2 regions of the Streptosporangium sp. NPDC006007 genome follow, and region 1 is predicted to be linked to the other one. Evidence: riboswitches for the same ligand, from Rfam matches in the RefSeq annotation. Region 1 holds a riboswitch; the other holds the start of a gene.
What was found. Region 1 has a riboswitch for glycine ahead of gcvT (glycine cleavage system aminomethyltransferase GcvT). Riboswitches for the same ligand answer to the same signal wherever they lie in the genome.
Positions count from the first base shown of each region.

Region 2: linked by a shared signal. The riboswitch ahead of gcvP (aminomethyl-transferring glycine dehydrogenase) and the one ahead of gcvT (glycine cleavage system aminomethyltransferase GcvT) in region 1 are both predicted to bind glycine.

Region 1 covers NZ_JBEXUG010000013.1:72,701-79,580, forward strand. Annotated here, with positions in the region: gene ABZ194_RS13140 (hypothetical protein) at 1-723, opposite strand, end outside; gene ABZ194_RS13145 (FCD domain-containing protein) at 735-1,454, opposite strand; glycine riboswitch at 1,716-1,814, shown strand; glycine riboswitch at 1,817-1,901, shown strand; gene gcvT (glycine cleavage system aminomethyltransferase GcvT) at 1,942-3,030, shown strand; gene gcvH (glycine cleavage system protein GcvH) at 3,027-3,416, shown strand; gene ABZ194_RS13160 (L-serine ammonia-lyase) at 3,495-4,871, shown strand; gene ABZ194_RS13165 (hypothetical protein) at 5,102-6,814, shown strand.
Region 2 covers NZ_JBEXUG010000009.1:113,830-120,709, forward strand. Annotated here, with positions in the region: gene gcvP (aminomethyl-transferring glycine dehydrogenase) at 1-1,233, opposite strand, end outside; glycine riboswitch at 1,390-1,481, opposite strand; gene ABZ194_RS10220 (MerR family transcriptional regulator) at 1,497-2,117, opposite strand; gene ABZ194_RS10225 (bifunctional nuclease family protein) at 2,262-2,732, opposite strand; gene ABZ194_RS10230 (MerR family transcriptional regulator) at 2,812-3,447, opposite strand; gene ABZ194_RS10235 (FHA domain-containing protein) at 3,489-4,001, opposite strand; gene ABZ194_RS10240 (mannose-1-phosphate guanyltransferase) at 4,298-6,799, opposite strand; gene ABZ194_RS10245 (CDP-alcohol phosphatidyltransferase family protein) at 6,803-6,880, opposite strand, start outside.

The DNA.
Region 1 (6,880 bases):
CTGGAAGGCGATCTTCGCGCGGATCGCCGGGCGGCGCCACCGCTCCTCACGGCGCTCGGCTCCGACCATCTTGCGGGGCGCCGGGCGCCGGGTGCCGGGGGCGTAGAACCAGTACGCCCAGGGCGAGCCCGGACGGGCCAGCCGGATCGCGCCCGGGATCAGCAGGAGCGGGACGAACAGGCCGACCAGGCCCGTCCAGATCTTGCCCTTGAGCAGGGTGACCGTGGCGAGCGCGAGGTTGGCCACGATGACGCCGGCCGTCACCCAGGTGCCCTGCGGCGTGCCGTCCGACCCCTCCCAGCCGAGTGGGCGCAGGCCGAGCAGGAGCAGGCCGGTGATCGCGATCGCGATGAACACCGCGTCGACCGAGGTACGGCCCTCCTCCTCCCAGTAGACGTCGTGCAGGTGCAGGATCAGCGCGAACTCGTCCAGGACCAGGGCCGCGCCGATGCCGAAGACCGCCGCGGTGACGGCGTACCAGCTCTGGGAGATGCCCGACACGATCAGCCCCGACACCCCGCCCAGCATGGTCAGCACCACGCCGAACACCACGTGGTGGATGTGCATCTCACCGATGTTGACGTTGCGGAACCAGCCGAGCTTGGCGCGGATGAGCCGGACGTTGATCCGGGTGAACACGAAGGCGCCGATCAACGCGACAAAGAAACAGAACAGCGGCAGCCGCCCTGTGTCCAATATTCTTTGCCGGAACAAATCCCCCACGGCCCATCAGGCTATGCGAGGAACCCTCGCAGTAGGGTCGCGGTGCCCTCAAGATGCCCGGCCACCGCACGGCTCGCGGCGCCGGAGTCTCCGGCCAAGATCGCCGTCACGATCTCCTCGTGCTGGACGGCGGCGTGCCGGATGTTGTGCTGGAGCAGCGGGATGGCGTTGAGCAGGCCGGCGACCCTGAGCCAGGCGTCGGCGCAGGCCGCGGTGAGCAGCGGGGAGCCGGTCAGCTCGGCGATGGCCAGGTGGAAGGCGGTGTCGAGACGGCGGTAGTCTCCCGGCCCCGCGGAGTTGACCTCCCTCAGCCGCCTCCGCAGCTCGTCGCGGCGCGGCCGGTCGAGCTCCGTGCCGGCCAGCGTCTGGGCCGCGCCGAGCTCCACGGCCATCTGGAAGGTGAGCGCGTCGGCCAGGTCGTCGGTGCCCATGTCCACCACGGCCCTGCGCAGGTCGCCCTGGCCAGGGCGCGGCGGGGTGTAGGTGACGAAGGCGCCGCCGTACCTGCCCCGCCGTACGTCGAGGTAGCCGGCCTGTTGCAGCGCCCGGATGGCCTCGCGCAGGGTGACCCGGCTGATGCCGAGGTGCGCGGCGAGCTCCCGCTCCGGCGGCAGCTTCTCGGTCACCACCTCCAGCTTGATCGCCTGGAGCAGGCGCTCCACCGTCTCCTCGAAGGCGTTGCCCGCCCGGACGGGCCGTAACACGGCGGCCAGGGGCGCCCACTCGTCCACGCCGCCCCCACCCCCTTGACCGACGCCCGCCGCACACTCCAATGGTCTGATCTTAGCCCAATGGCGGTTCGACGAGGAGAGCCGCGGGGGCGCCGGCTCCGGCCTTCGCGCGGGGGCGGCCCCCGGCATCCGGGGCCGGATGACCGGATGACCGAATGGATCCCTCATACACCAGGGATAGATGACAATCAGGGAGGAACCGTGACAGTACGGGGATTTCGCTCGGCCGGTGCGGACGGTTAGGCTGGCCACGACACCGATGAACCCCGCGCGGGAGAGCGTCCTGACATCCAGGCCAGGACCCCTGAAGGAGCAAGCCCTCCCCGCGAACCTCTCAAGGCAAAGGACCGTGCGGGTAGGTGCCTCTGGAAAGCAGGCCGTACGGCCTCGCCGAAGGTGAAAGTCCGGCAAAAAACGGGCGAAGCTCTCAGGCATCCACGACAGAGGGGGAGGATGCTCTCATCTGACCCCTGCCTGAGGTGCGAACATGTCCCGACCCACGCCGCTACGCGGCGTCCACGAGGCCCTCGGCGCGACGCTGACCGATTTCGCGGGCTGGCTGATGCCGCTCCGCTACGGCAGTGAGGCCGCCGAGCACAACGCGGTCCGCCAGGCGGCGGGCCTGTTCGACCTGTCCCACATGGGCGAGATCTTCGTGACCGGCCCGCAGGCCGCCGAGGCCCTGGACTACGCGCTCGTCGGCTACATCTCCGCCCTCGAACCGGGCCGCGCCCGCTACACGATGATCGTCGATCGCCGGGGCCACGTGCTGGACGACCTGATCGTCTACCGTCTGACCGGCGAGGAGTTCATGGTCGTCGCCAACGCCTCCAACTATCCCCGGGTGGCCGCCGAGCTCACCGAGCGCGCCCAGGGCTTCGAGGCCGTGGTGGACGACCGCTCCGAGCGGTACGGGCTGATCGCGGTCCAGGGCCCCCGCTCCCTGGAGATCCTGAGCGAGCTCACCGACGCCGACCTGAACGGCCTCAAGTACTACGCCGGCCTGCCCGCGACCGTGGCCGGGCGCGAGGCGCTCATCGCCCGCACCGGATACACCGGCGAGGACGGCTTCGAGCTGTTCGTCGCGGCCGGCGACACCGAGCCGCTCTGGACCGCGCTCACCAAGGCGGGCGAGCCGTACGGCCTGCTCCCCGCCGGGCTCTCCGCACGTGACACCCTCCGCCTGGAGGCGGGCATGCCGCTGTACGGAAACGAGCTGTCGGCGGAGCTCACTCCGTTCGACGCGGGGCTCGGCCGTGTGGTGAGGTTTGACAAGCCGGGCGACTTCGTCGGCCGGGCCGCCCTGGAGCCGCTCAAGGACGTCCCGCCGGCCCGTCGTCGGGTCGGACTGGTCGCGACCGGCCGCCGGGTGCCCCGCCACGGGTACCAGGTGGTCTCCGGCGACGGCACCGTCGTCGGGGAGGTCACCAGCGGGGCGCCTTCCCAGTCACTGGGCAGGCCCATCGCCATGGCCTACGTGGACACCGGTCTGTCCACCGGCCTGGCCGTGGACATCCGGGGTAGCCGCGAACCGGTCGAGGTCGTTGAACTGCCTTTCTACAGGAGGAAAAAGTGAGCAACATCCCCGAGGACCTGCACTACACCAAGGAACACGAGTGGATCTCGGGCATCGACGACGGCCTGACCCTGACCGTGGGCATCACCGCCTACGCCGCCGAGGCGCTGGGTGACGTGGTCTACGTGCAGGTGCCCGAGGTGGGGTCGGCGGTCACCACCGGCGACGCCGTCGGCGAGGTCGAGTCGACCAAGTCGGTGAGCGACATCTTCGCCCCGGTGACCGGTGAGATCATCGAGGTCAACCAGGCGGTCGTGGACGACCCGTCGTTGGTCAACAGCGACTCGTACGGCGAGGGCTGGCTGTTCCGCGTCCGGATCGAGGGCGACACGGAGGACCTGCTGTCCTCCGAGGAGTACGCCGCACTCACTTCGGGCGAATCCTAAAATTTCTCCTTTTGTGCCGTGATCATGCGCGCCGACCGGCGCGCATGATCACGGCGATGTGAAGGCAAGGACAGAGCAATGGCGATCAGCGTCTTCGACCTCTTCAAGATCGGGATCGGCCCGTCCAGCTCGCACACCGGTGGGCCGATGGCCGCCGCCCACAGGTTCGCCCGCGGCCTCGACGAGACCGGGCTGCTGGACAAGACCGCCAGGGTCGAGGTGATCCTGTACGGTTCCCTCGGCCTGACGGGCAAGGGTCACGGCAGCGACAAGGCCGTCCTGTTCGGCCTCTCCGGCGAGAAACCCGAGCTCATCGACGTCGACACCGTGGAAGAGCGGCTGGCCGCCATACGCGCCTCCGGGACGATCTCCCTGTACGGCTCCCACGAGATCCCCTTCGTGGTCGGCGAGCACCTCGTCTTCGAACGCAAGATCTCGCTGCCGCACCACCCCAACGGCATGCGCTTCAGCGCCTTCTCAGAGGCGGGCGACCTCATCAGGGAGAAGATCTACTACTCGGTGGGCGGCGGCTTCGTCGTGGACGAGAACGCCACCGGCGCCGACCGGATCAAGCCGGACGACACCGCCCTGCCGCACCCCTTCACCACCGCCGCCGAGTTGCTCGCCCACTGTGCCGAGACCGGCCTGTCGATCTCCGGGCTGATGCTGGAGAACGAGAGGGCCTTCGGCCGCTCGGAGCAGGAGATCCGCGACCAGCTGCTCCACCTGTGGCGCGTCATGACCGACTGCGTCCGGCGCGGTGTCTCCAAGGAGGGCGTGCTGCCCGGCGGGCTGAAGGTCAGGCGCCGGGCCAACCAGCTCCACCGGAGACTGCAGGGCGAGTCCCCGGAGAAGGACCCGCTCCACGCGATGGACTGGGTCTCGCTGTTCGCCCTCGCGGTGAACGAGGAGAACGCGGCCGGGGGCCGGATCGTCACCGCCCCCACCAACGGCGCCGCCGGCATCGTCCCGGCCGTGCTCACCTACTACGACCGCTTCGTCCCCCAGGCCAGTGACGACGGCGTGGTGCGCTTCCTGCTCACCGCCGGGGCGATCGGCGTGCTGTTCAAGGAGAACGCCTCCATCTCCGGCGCCGAGGTCGGCTGCCAGGGCGAGGTCGGATCGGCCTGCTCGATGGCCGCCGCCGGGCTCACCGAGGTGCTGGGCGGCACCCCGGAGCAGGTGGAGAACGCCGCCGAGATCGGCATCGAGCACAACCTGGGCCTGACCTGCGACCCGATCGGCGGCCTGGTGCAGATCCCGTGCATCGAACGCAACGCGGTGGCCTCGATCAAGGCCATCGCCGCGGCCCGGATCGCGCTGCGCGGCGACGGCCGCCACTTCGTCTCCCTGGACAAAGCGATCAAGACGATGCGCGACACCGGCCGCGACATGCTGGACAAGTACAAGGAGACGAGCCGCGGCGGCCTGGCCGTGAACGTCATCGAGTGCTGACCGCTCCGCTCCCGCGCGTCGCGCGACGGCCCACCTGGCCGGGGTGACACGGGAGCGGGACGTTCGGGAGTCCTTTCCCGATGAGGGCGGGCGGGGTTCGGGCCGACAGGGGAACGACTCACCCATTTATCTGACAAATGAGTCAATGGGCGCAAACTTCGCCTTCCTCCACATAGGCCGGTGGCCCGCCCTATGCTGGGTGCCCCCATCGCGGAGACTCGGAGGTTCTGGTGTCAACGGAGGTTCTGTCACCGGAGGAAACACGTCCGGAGAGCCCCTTCCTCCGCTCCCACTGGCTCTTCATGATCGCCCTGCTGGCCGGCGCCGGGCTCAGGGCCGTGGCCGTGCTGGGCTACCGGCCGGCCCTGTGGTTCTGGGCCGACTCCTTCGTCTACCTCAACGCCGGGCTGGACCCGCGTCCGCTGGAGTCCCGCCCGTCGGGCTACCCGCTGTTCCTGTGGATGCTGAAACCGCTCTCCAGCGTCCAGGCCGTCGTGGTGATCCAGCACCTGCTCGGGCTGACCGCCGCCTGCTGCGTCTACCTCCTGCTGCGCCGCCTCGGCGGGCTGCCGGGCTGGGGGGCGACGCTCGCCACGCTCCCGGTGCTGCTGGAGGTCCACCAGGTCCAGCTCGAACACCTCGTCATGGCCGACCTGCTGCTGGAGTTCCTCGTGATGGCGGCGGTCACGCTGGTGATGTGGCGGCGCCGCCCACCGGTGTGGATCGCGCTGCTCGCCGGACTCCTGCTCGCCGCGGCGACCGTCACCCGGACGATCGGGCTGCCGCTGATCGCCGTGGTACTGGTCTGCATGGTGATCCGGCGCGCCGGATGGCGGGCGTTCACCGCCGCGGCGCTGACCTGCGCGATCGGGCTGGGCGGCTACGCGGCCTGGTTCGCGTCCACCTACGGCGACTACGGGCTGACCCGCGGCAACGCCTTCCTGTGGGCGCGCACGCTCACCTTCGCCGACTGCGAGCGGATCAGGCCCTCAGGTCCCGAGGCCGCGCTCTGCCCCACCGACCCGGTGGGCGAGCGCAAGGCCCCTCCGGCCTACATCTGGGACGGCGCCTCACCGCTGAACAAGGTCAAGGGCACCTGGGCCGAGCGCGACAGGCTCGCCGGCGACTTCGCGATCCAGGCCATCAGGGCCCAGCCGCTCGACTTCCTGCGCGCGGGCCTGGCGGACGTGGGCCACATCTTCGACTGGGACCGCCGGGTCTACCCCACCCCGGGCCCGCAGAGCGCCTACGTCTTCCCCGACGTCGCCAGGCCCCTCCCCGCCGGGATCGCCTCCCAGGGCAGGACCGCCGGAGAGCTGACCACGGCCTACCAGGGCGTATCCGGCGACACCCGCCTCACCGAGCCCTACGCCGGATGGCTGCGCGCCTACCAGCGGTACGGCTCCCTGCGCGGCCCGTACCTCGCGATGATCCTGCTGGTCGGCCTGGTCGGCGTCCTGCTCCACTGGCGGCGGCTGGGCGGCGCCGTACTGCTGCCCTGGGCGGTGGGGACCGTGCTGCTGGTCCTTCCACCCTTCATCGCGGCCTTCGACCACCGCTACGTGGTGCCCGCCGTCCCCTTCCTCTGCCTGGCCGCCGGACTGGCCTTCGGGACGCGGCGGGAGCCGCCGTCAGCGCCGCCGGACGTGGAGACGGACGGAGGCCCCGAGATCCTCATCCCCGACAGTTTTGCGGACCTTCGTGACGACGTCCTTGTTCAGCCGGGTGACGAGTTTTCCGACGTCGGCCGTGGGCTCACAGCTCACCGCGATCCGCAGCCGATCACCCCGTACCGTCCTGACATGGATGCGACTCAGTCCTTCGACTTCTTTAAGCGCGACGCCAAGCATCGCGGTGCCGGACCCGCTCCGGCTTCCCCACCGCCCCCAGCCCAGAGCACGCACCAGCCACCTGATCGCCAGGAGAGCCAGTACTACCTGTAGCAGCGCGGCCGACCAGCCCAGCCACGGATGCCCGGACAGATAGCCGGGGAGCTCCCGGCTCAGAAT
Region 2 (6,880 bases), on a different contig from region 1:
CAGGTTGACCCCGTTGTCGCGGGCCGTGGCGACGATCCGGGCCGCGCGGCCGGGCACTCGGGCGAGCACGGTGTCGAAGAACTCGTCGTGCACGACCTCGACACCGCCCTGGCGCAGGCCCGCGGCGAGCACGACGGCGTGCCGGTGGACCCGCCGGGCGATCCGGCGCAGGCCCTCGGGGCCGTGGTAGACGGCGTACATGCCCGCGATCACCGCGAGCAGCACCTGCGCGGTGCAGATGTTGCTGGTCGCCTTCTCCCTGCGGATGTGCTGCTCGCGGGTCTGCAGCGCGAGCCGGTAGGCGGGGCGCCCGTCGGCGTCCTGGGAGACGCCCACCAGGCGGCCGGGCATCTGCCTCTGGAGGCCGTCGCGGACCGCCATGTAGGCGGCGTGCGGACCACCGAAGCCCATCGGGACGCCGAAGCGCTGTGAGGAGCCGATCGCGATGTCGGCGCCCAGCTCACCGGGGGCGGCCAGCAGGGTGAGGGCCAGCAGGTCTGCGGCGGCGACCACCTGGGCGCCGCGGGCGTGGGCGGCGTCGGCCACGGCGCGGAAGTCCCTGATCCGGCCGCCCGCGCCCGGATACTGCACGAGCACGCCGAAGCACTCGGGGAGCCCGGCGCCGAAGTCGCTCTCCACCAGCTCGATGCCGAGCGGCTCGGACCTGGTGCGCAGCACCGCCTTGGTCTGCGGCAGCGTGTCGGCGTCCACCACGAACACGTTCGAGGCCGAACGGCCGGCCCGGCGGGCCAGGGTCATCGCCTCGGCGGCCGCGGTGGCCTCGTCCAGCAGGGAGGCGCCGGCGACGTCGAGGGCGGTCAGGTCGGAGACGACCGTCTGGAAGTTGATCAGGGCTTCCAGGCGGCCCTGGGAGATCTCCGGCTGGTAGGGCGTGTACGCGGTGTACCAGCCCGGGTTCTCCAGGAGGTTGCGGCGGATGACGGCCGGGGTGATCGTGTCGTGGTAGCCAAGGCCGATCATCGAGGTGAGCAGGGTGTTACGCCCCGCCAGGGCGCGCAGTTCGGCGATGGCCTCGGTCTCACAGGCCGCCGGGGGCAGCCTCAGCCGCTCCTCGGCCCGGATCACCTCCGGCACGGTCGCCGCGACGAGGTCGGCGGTGGAGGCGAATCCCACCGCTTCCAGCATGCGGGTCCGGTCGGCGTCCGCGGGCCCGATGTGCCGGGTGGCGAACGGCGGAGAGATGAGCTCTCCGAGCGGTGAAAGGTCGGTCATGAAAAGCCTCCCGAGGCGGTGGAGACCGGCGCTGGGCGCGGGCGTATGCCGGATCTCCCCCTCTGTCACCTCGACCTGAGAGCTTCGCCTCCCGAAAGGGGGGCTTTCACCGTCGGTGAGACGCGCCTGGCGGGCGCACCTGCTTTCCAGAGTCGCCTCGTCCATGCGGTACCGGGTGCCTGAGAGATTCCGGGGAGGTTGCTCCTTCGGCGCCCCGATCAAGTCGGGGTCTCTCCCGCACAGGGTCAGCAGCTGGACTAACTTTACCCCGTGCGGCGAACTCGCCGACGACGGGCCAGCTCATCCGCGTGGTGCTCGCCTAAAGGGCCCTGGCCTGACTCCGCCCGCTCGCCGGGAAGATCCGCGAGGGAGCCCTCCACCTCCTGCCAGACCCGGCCGAGCGCGATGCCGAACACTCCCTGACCGCCCTGGAGCAGGTCGATGACCTCGTCGGGCGACGTGCACTCGTAGACGCTCACCCCGTCGCTCATCAGGGTGATCTGGGCGAGGTCGTTGACGCCGCGGTCGCGCAGGTGCTGCACGGCGATGCGGATCTGCTGCAGGGACACGCCGGTGTCGAGCAGCCGCTTGACGACCTTGAGCACCAGGATGTCGCGGAAGCCGTACAGCCGCTGGGAGCCCGAGCCGTGCGCGGCCCGCACCGTGGGCTCGACCAGGCCGGTGCGCGCCCAGTAGTCCAGTTGCCGATAGGTGATGTCGGCCGCGGCGCAGGCGGTGGGGCCGCGGTATCCGATGTCGGCGGGCGGTTTCACCGGCTGCCCGTCGAACAGCAGACCCTCTTCACCCGCGCGCTGGCGTGCCGACTGGCGCCGTTCCGGGTCATCCTGGTCGGCGTTTCTACCCTCGCCGCTGCTGACCGCCACGCGGACCTCCGGCTTTCTCTCATCCCACGGCCTGATCTGGGGGTTTGTGCACGACCGCGGGTTTCACTTGCACCGTAGGACTGGGGCCAAGATCAGTCAACGACCCTACCCGGCGCGTCGTGAAGCGTAAATGCACCGAAATACCTACCCCGCGCGGCCGAAGTCCTCGGGCGTGATCGTGTCAAGGAACTCCCTGAACTTCTCCACCTCGTCCTCCTGGTCGTCGGGAAGGATCACCCCTGCCTCCCTGACCACATCCTCGCTGGCGAAGATGCGGGCACCTGTGCGGAGTGCCAGGGCTATGGAGTCGGACGGACGGGCGCTCACCTCGACCCCGTTGGAGAACACGAGGTCGGCGAAGAAGATCCCGTCCCGGAGCGCGACGATGTTCACCGTGCTCAGCCGTACACCGAGCGCGTCGAGCACGTCACGGAACAGGTCATGGGTGAGCGGCCGGGGCGGCGGCTCGTCTGCCTGGGCCATGGCGATCGCCGTCGCCTCCGCCATGCCGATCCAGATCGGCAGGTAGCGCTCCCCATGTGCTTCCTTCAGCAGGACAATAGGCTGGTTAGAGGGCATTTCAACCCGAACGCCCACGACCTCCATCTGCAACACGGGCTGCTCCGTCTTCGCTGGATTACGACCGGTTCGTTCAACGTAACACTCGTAGGGGTACGAGTGGCTGGTCAGGTTCTCACCGGCCCAGAACCCCACGCACGCCGGAACGCAGCAGGGAGGCGTGTAATTCCAGCAGGAGGCCGGAAATCTCCCTGGCCGTCTCATCGGCCCGATCGATGGCGCCGGGTCCCCTGCGGCGCAGCAGCGGCGCGACCGCCTGCTCCACGAGCCCGGCCTCGCGCTCGGCCGCGGCCTTGACCGCCCGCAGATGACGCGCGCGCAGCCCGAAGGCGGCCAGGGCCCCGACACTGCGGGCCACGGCCAAGGCCTCGGCGTCGTAGTAGCGGGCCACGGCCGCCAGCAGGCCGAAGTCCTCAAGCTCGGCGAGGGTCTCCTCGTCGAGCTCGGCGGCGGCCAGCAGCTCCTCGCGGGTGAGGCGGACCTCGGTGGTCACGTCGCCGGGGACGGCACGCGGGCGGGCGACCGGGCGCTCGTCACGGTCGGCGGCCTCAAGCCGGTCCTTGATCACGCGGAGCGGCAGGTAGCGGTCACGCTGCTCACCGAGGATGTAGCGGAGCCGCTCGACGTCGGCGTAGCTGAACTTCCGGTAGCCGGAGGGACTGCGCTCCGGCTCGATCAACCCCTCGCCCTCCAGGAAACGGATCTTGGAGATGCTCACGTCGGGGAACTCACCCTGCAGGAGGGCCAACACTTCCCCGATGCTCATGTGCGAACGAGCCGCCTGGGAGCTCATCATCCTCCAGCGGCGCCACGGGTGAGGAAGACCAGCCGGAACTTGCCGATCTGCACCTCGTCGCCGCCGTACAGCGGAACCTCCTCGATCCGCTCGCGGTTGACGTAGGTGCCGTTCAGGCTGCCGACGTCACGGACGGTGAACACGCCGCCACCACGCCGGTAGAACTCCACGTGCCGGCGCGAGACGGTGATGTCGTCGAGGAAGATGTCACTCTCGGGGTGACGGCCCACCGTGGTGAGGTCGCTGTCGAGCAGGAAGCGGCTGCCCGCGTTGGGACCGCGCATGGCGACCAGCAGGGCGGTGCCCGGCGGCAACTGCTCGACCGCCTGCCTCTCGGCGAGAAGCGTCTCTCCGGTCTCCGCCTCGTAGGCCTCGATCCCGGAGAGGGAGATCGTGGAAGTGCTGTCTCCGGGGGTCTCGGTCCTGGTCAGCGGCGACCCGCACCGTGAACAGAAACGGGCATCCTCAGGATTGGCATGACCGCACTGCGTGCAGTAGACGCTGGGCATCGATCGGCTCGGCCTCCTACCGCGAAGACGCGGCAACGGTACTCAGTGATGCGCGCCTCGCTATCATCGCTTCTCACGTATTTGCTCAGACTGCGAATGCCGCAACATACACCGATGAGACGCAAAGATCAAGGTAGACGCTCGACCGCGGGTTCGGTCGGTGACAAAGTTACCGCCGGTCGGCGTCCCGGGTCCATGCCGCCGCGCTGGGTTTTCGCACTCGGCCCGCCGGAGAGGGACCGGATCCGCCCGCCGGGACTCCCGCGGGCCCCGGATGCACCCGCCGGGACGGCCCGTCAGCTGGCCGCGGCCTCCTCCACGATCCGGGCCCAGTGCTCCAGCAGGCTCTGCGCGGAGTCGGCGTCGCCCCCCTCGGCCCACAGGTGGGTGACCGCCTCGGCCGGGTCGGGCAGCACCAGCGCCCAGCTCCCGTCCTCGGCGACGACCCGCACCCCGTCGGTGGTGTCTATCCGGTAGCGCTCGGCGGCCTCGACGACCGAGCGCATCACCGCCCCCTTGGCGGCCCAGGGGGTCGGGACTGTACGGCGCAGCAGCCTGGCCTCCGGGATCCTGGCGTCGATCTGGCTGAGCGAGAGCCGGGTCCTGGCGACCAGGCCGAGCAGGCGCAGGAAAACCGCCATGCCGTCCACCCTGGGACCGAACTCCGGCACGACGAAGCCGCCGCGGCCGTCGGCGGCGAAGATCATGCCCTGCTCCCCGGCGGCGGCGGTCAGCGCGTCGGTCGCGGTGGAGGTCCACTCGACCCGCACCCCGTGGAACCGGGAGACCTGCTCGGCCACCCGGGTGGTGGTGACCGGCAGCGCCACCCGGCCACCGCGCCGCTCGGCCGCGACCAGGTCCAGCACGACCAGCAGGGCACGCTCCTCGCTGATCAGGTGACCCGTCTCGTCCACGAGGGCGACCCGCTCCCCCACCGGGTCGAACCGCACCCCGAAGGCCGCCCTGGAGGAGCCGACCAGCTCCGACAGCCGTTGCAGGGCACGGCGGCGCTCGGCGAGGGTCTCGGCGGGCGACGCCTCGTCCAGCCGGTTGTTGACGGTGAGCACCTCCACGCCGACCCGGCCGAGAAGGCTGGGCAGCGCCAGCGAGGAGGTGCCGCCCGCGCAGTCCACCACGACCTTCATCCCGGCGTCGCGGACCCCGTCGACGTCCACGCGGCGCAGCAACTCGTGGGTGTAGTCCTCGATCGCCCTGGCGGGAAAGCCGAGCTCGGCGATCTCCCCGGGGAACGCGCGGCGGTACTCCTGGCGGGAGAAGACCCGGTCCAGCCGGCGCTGGGCCGCCGGGGACAGGTCGGCGCCGTGCTCGTCCATGAAGACGATGTCCACGCTCTGCGGGTCACCGGGGGTGGTGCGCAGCGCGATGCCGCCCACCGCGTTCTCCCTCGCGGTGTGGAAACGGGCGACCGGCAGCGGGGCCGCCTCCAGGTCGAGCACGTTGATCGCGCTGGCGTTCAGGGCGCTGATCACCGCCCGCTTCAGCGCCCTGGCGGCCCTGGAGGAGTCCCGGGAGGTGATGACCGAGGCGCCCTTGCGCAGCGTGGTGGCGTAGGCGCCGGCGAGCCGTACGCACAGCTCGGGGGTGATCTCCACGTTGACCAGGCCGGACACCCCGCGCGGGCCGAACAGGCTGCGCTGGCCGCGCGGCTCCCAGATGAGGCTGGTGTTGATCACCGCCCCCGCCTCGATGGTCTTGAAGGGATAGACCTTGACGCCCGAGGAGACGTACGCCTCGGCCTCGATGACGCACTCGTCGCCGACGACGGCGCCCTCCTCGATCCTGACCCCGGTCATCAGGTCGGTGTTCTTGCCGACGACGCAGCCGCGCAGGTGGGCGCCCGGCCCCACGTAGACGTTGTCGTGGATGACCGCGCGATGCAGGAACGCGCCCCCGCGGACCACCGCGTTGCTGCCGAGCACCGTGTACTCGCGCAGCTCGGCCCCCGCCTCGACCTTGGCGTAGTCGCCGATGTAGAGCGGCCCCTTGAGCACGGCGTCGGCGTCCACCGATGCCCCCTCGGCCACCCAGACGCCCGGTGAGACCTCAAAGGCGTCGATCTCCACCTCGACCCGGCCGGACAGCGCGTCGGCCTGGGCCTTGAGATAGCTCTCGTGGGTGCCTACGTCCTCCCAGTATCCGTCGGCGACGTAGCCGTACAGCGGGGCGCCGCGCGTCAGCAGGCGGGGGAAGACGTCCGCCGACCAGTCGACCGGCAGGCCCGCGGCGATCTCGTCGAGAACCTCCGGCTCCATCACGTATATGCCGGTATTGACGGTGTCGGAGAAGACCTGGCCCCAGGTCGGCTTCTCCAGGAAGCGCTCCACCCGGCCGCGGTCGTCCACGATGACGATGCCGAACTCCAGAGGGTTGGGCACGCGTTTGAGCCCGATGGTGACCAGGGCGCCGTTCTCGCGGTGGAACCGGACCATGTCGGTCAGGTCGATGTCGGTGAGCGCGTCACCGGAGATGACCAGGAAGCGGTCGTCACGCAGCCTGTCGGCGGCGTTCCCGACGCTGCCCGCGGTGCCGAGCGGAGTCTCCTCGGTGGCGTAGTACAGGCTCACGCCGAGCTCGTCGCCGTCGCCGAAGTAGTTGCGGACGAGGGGCGCCAGGAACTGCACGGTCACCACGGTCTCGGTGAACCCGTGCCGTCTCAGCAGGCGCAGCGCATGCTCCATGATCGGCCGATTGACCACAGGTAGCAGCGGTTTGGGCTGGTTCGCGGTCATGGGCCGGAGCCGTGTTCCCTCCCCGCCCGCCATCACGACGGCCTTCACACATCACCTCTTAATGCGTCTGGCTCCTCGGACGAGCTGACGCACCTGTACCCAATACAGCACCCCCGACCACCAGTACAG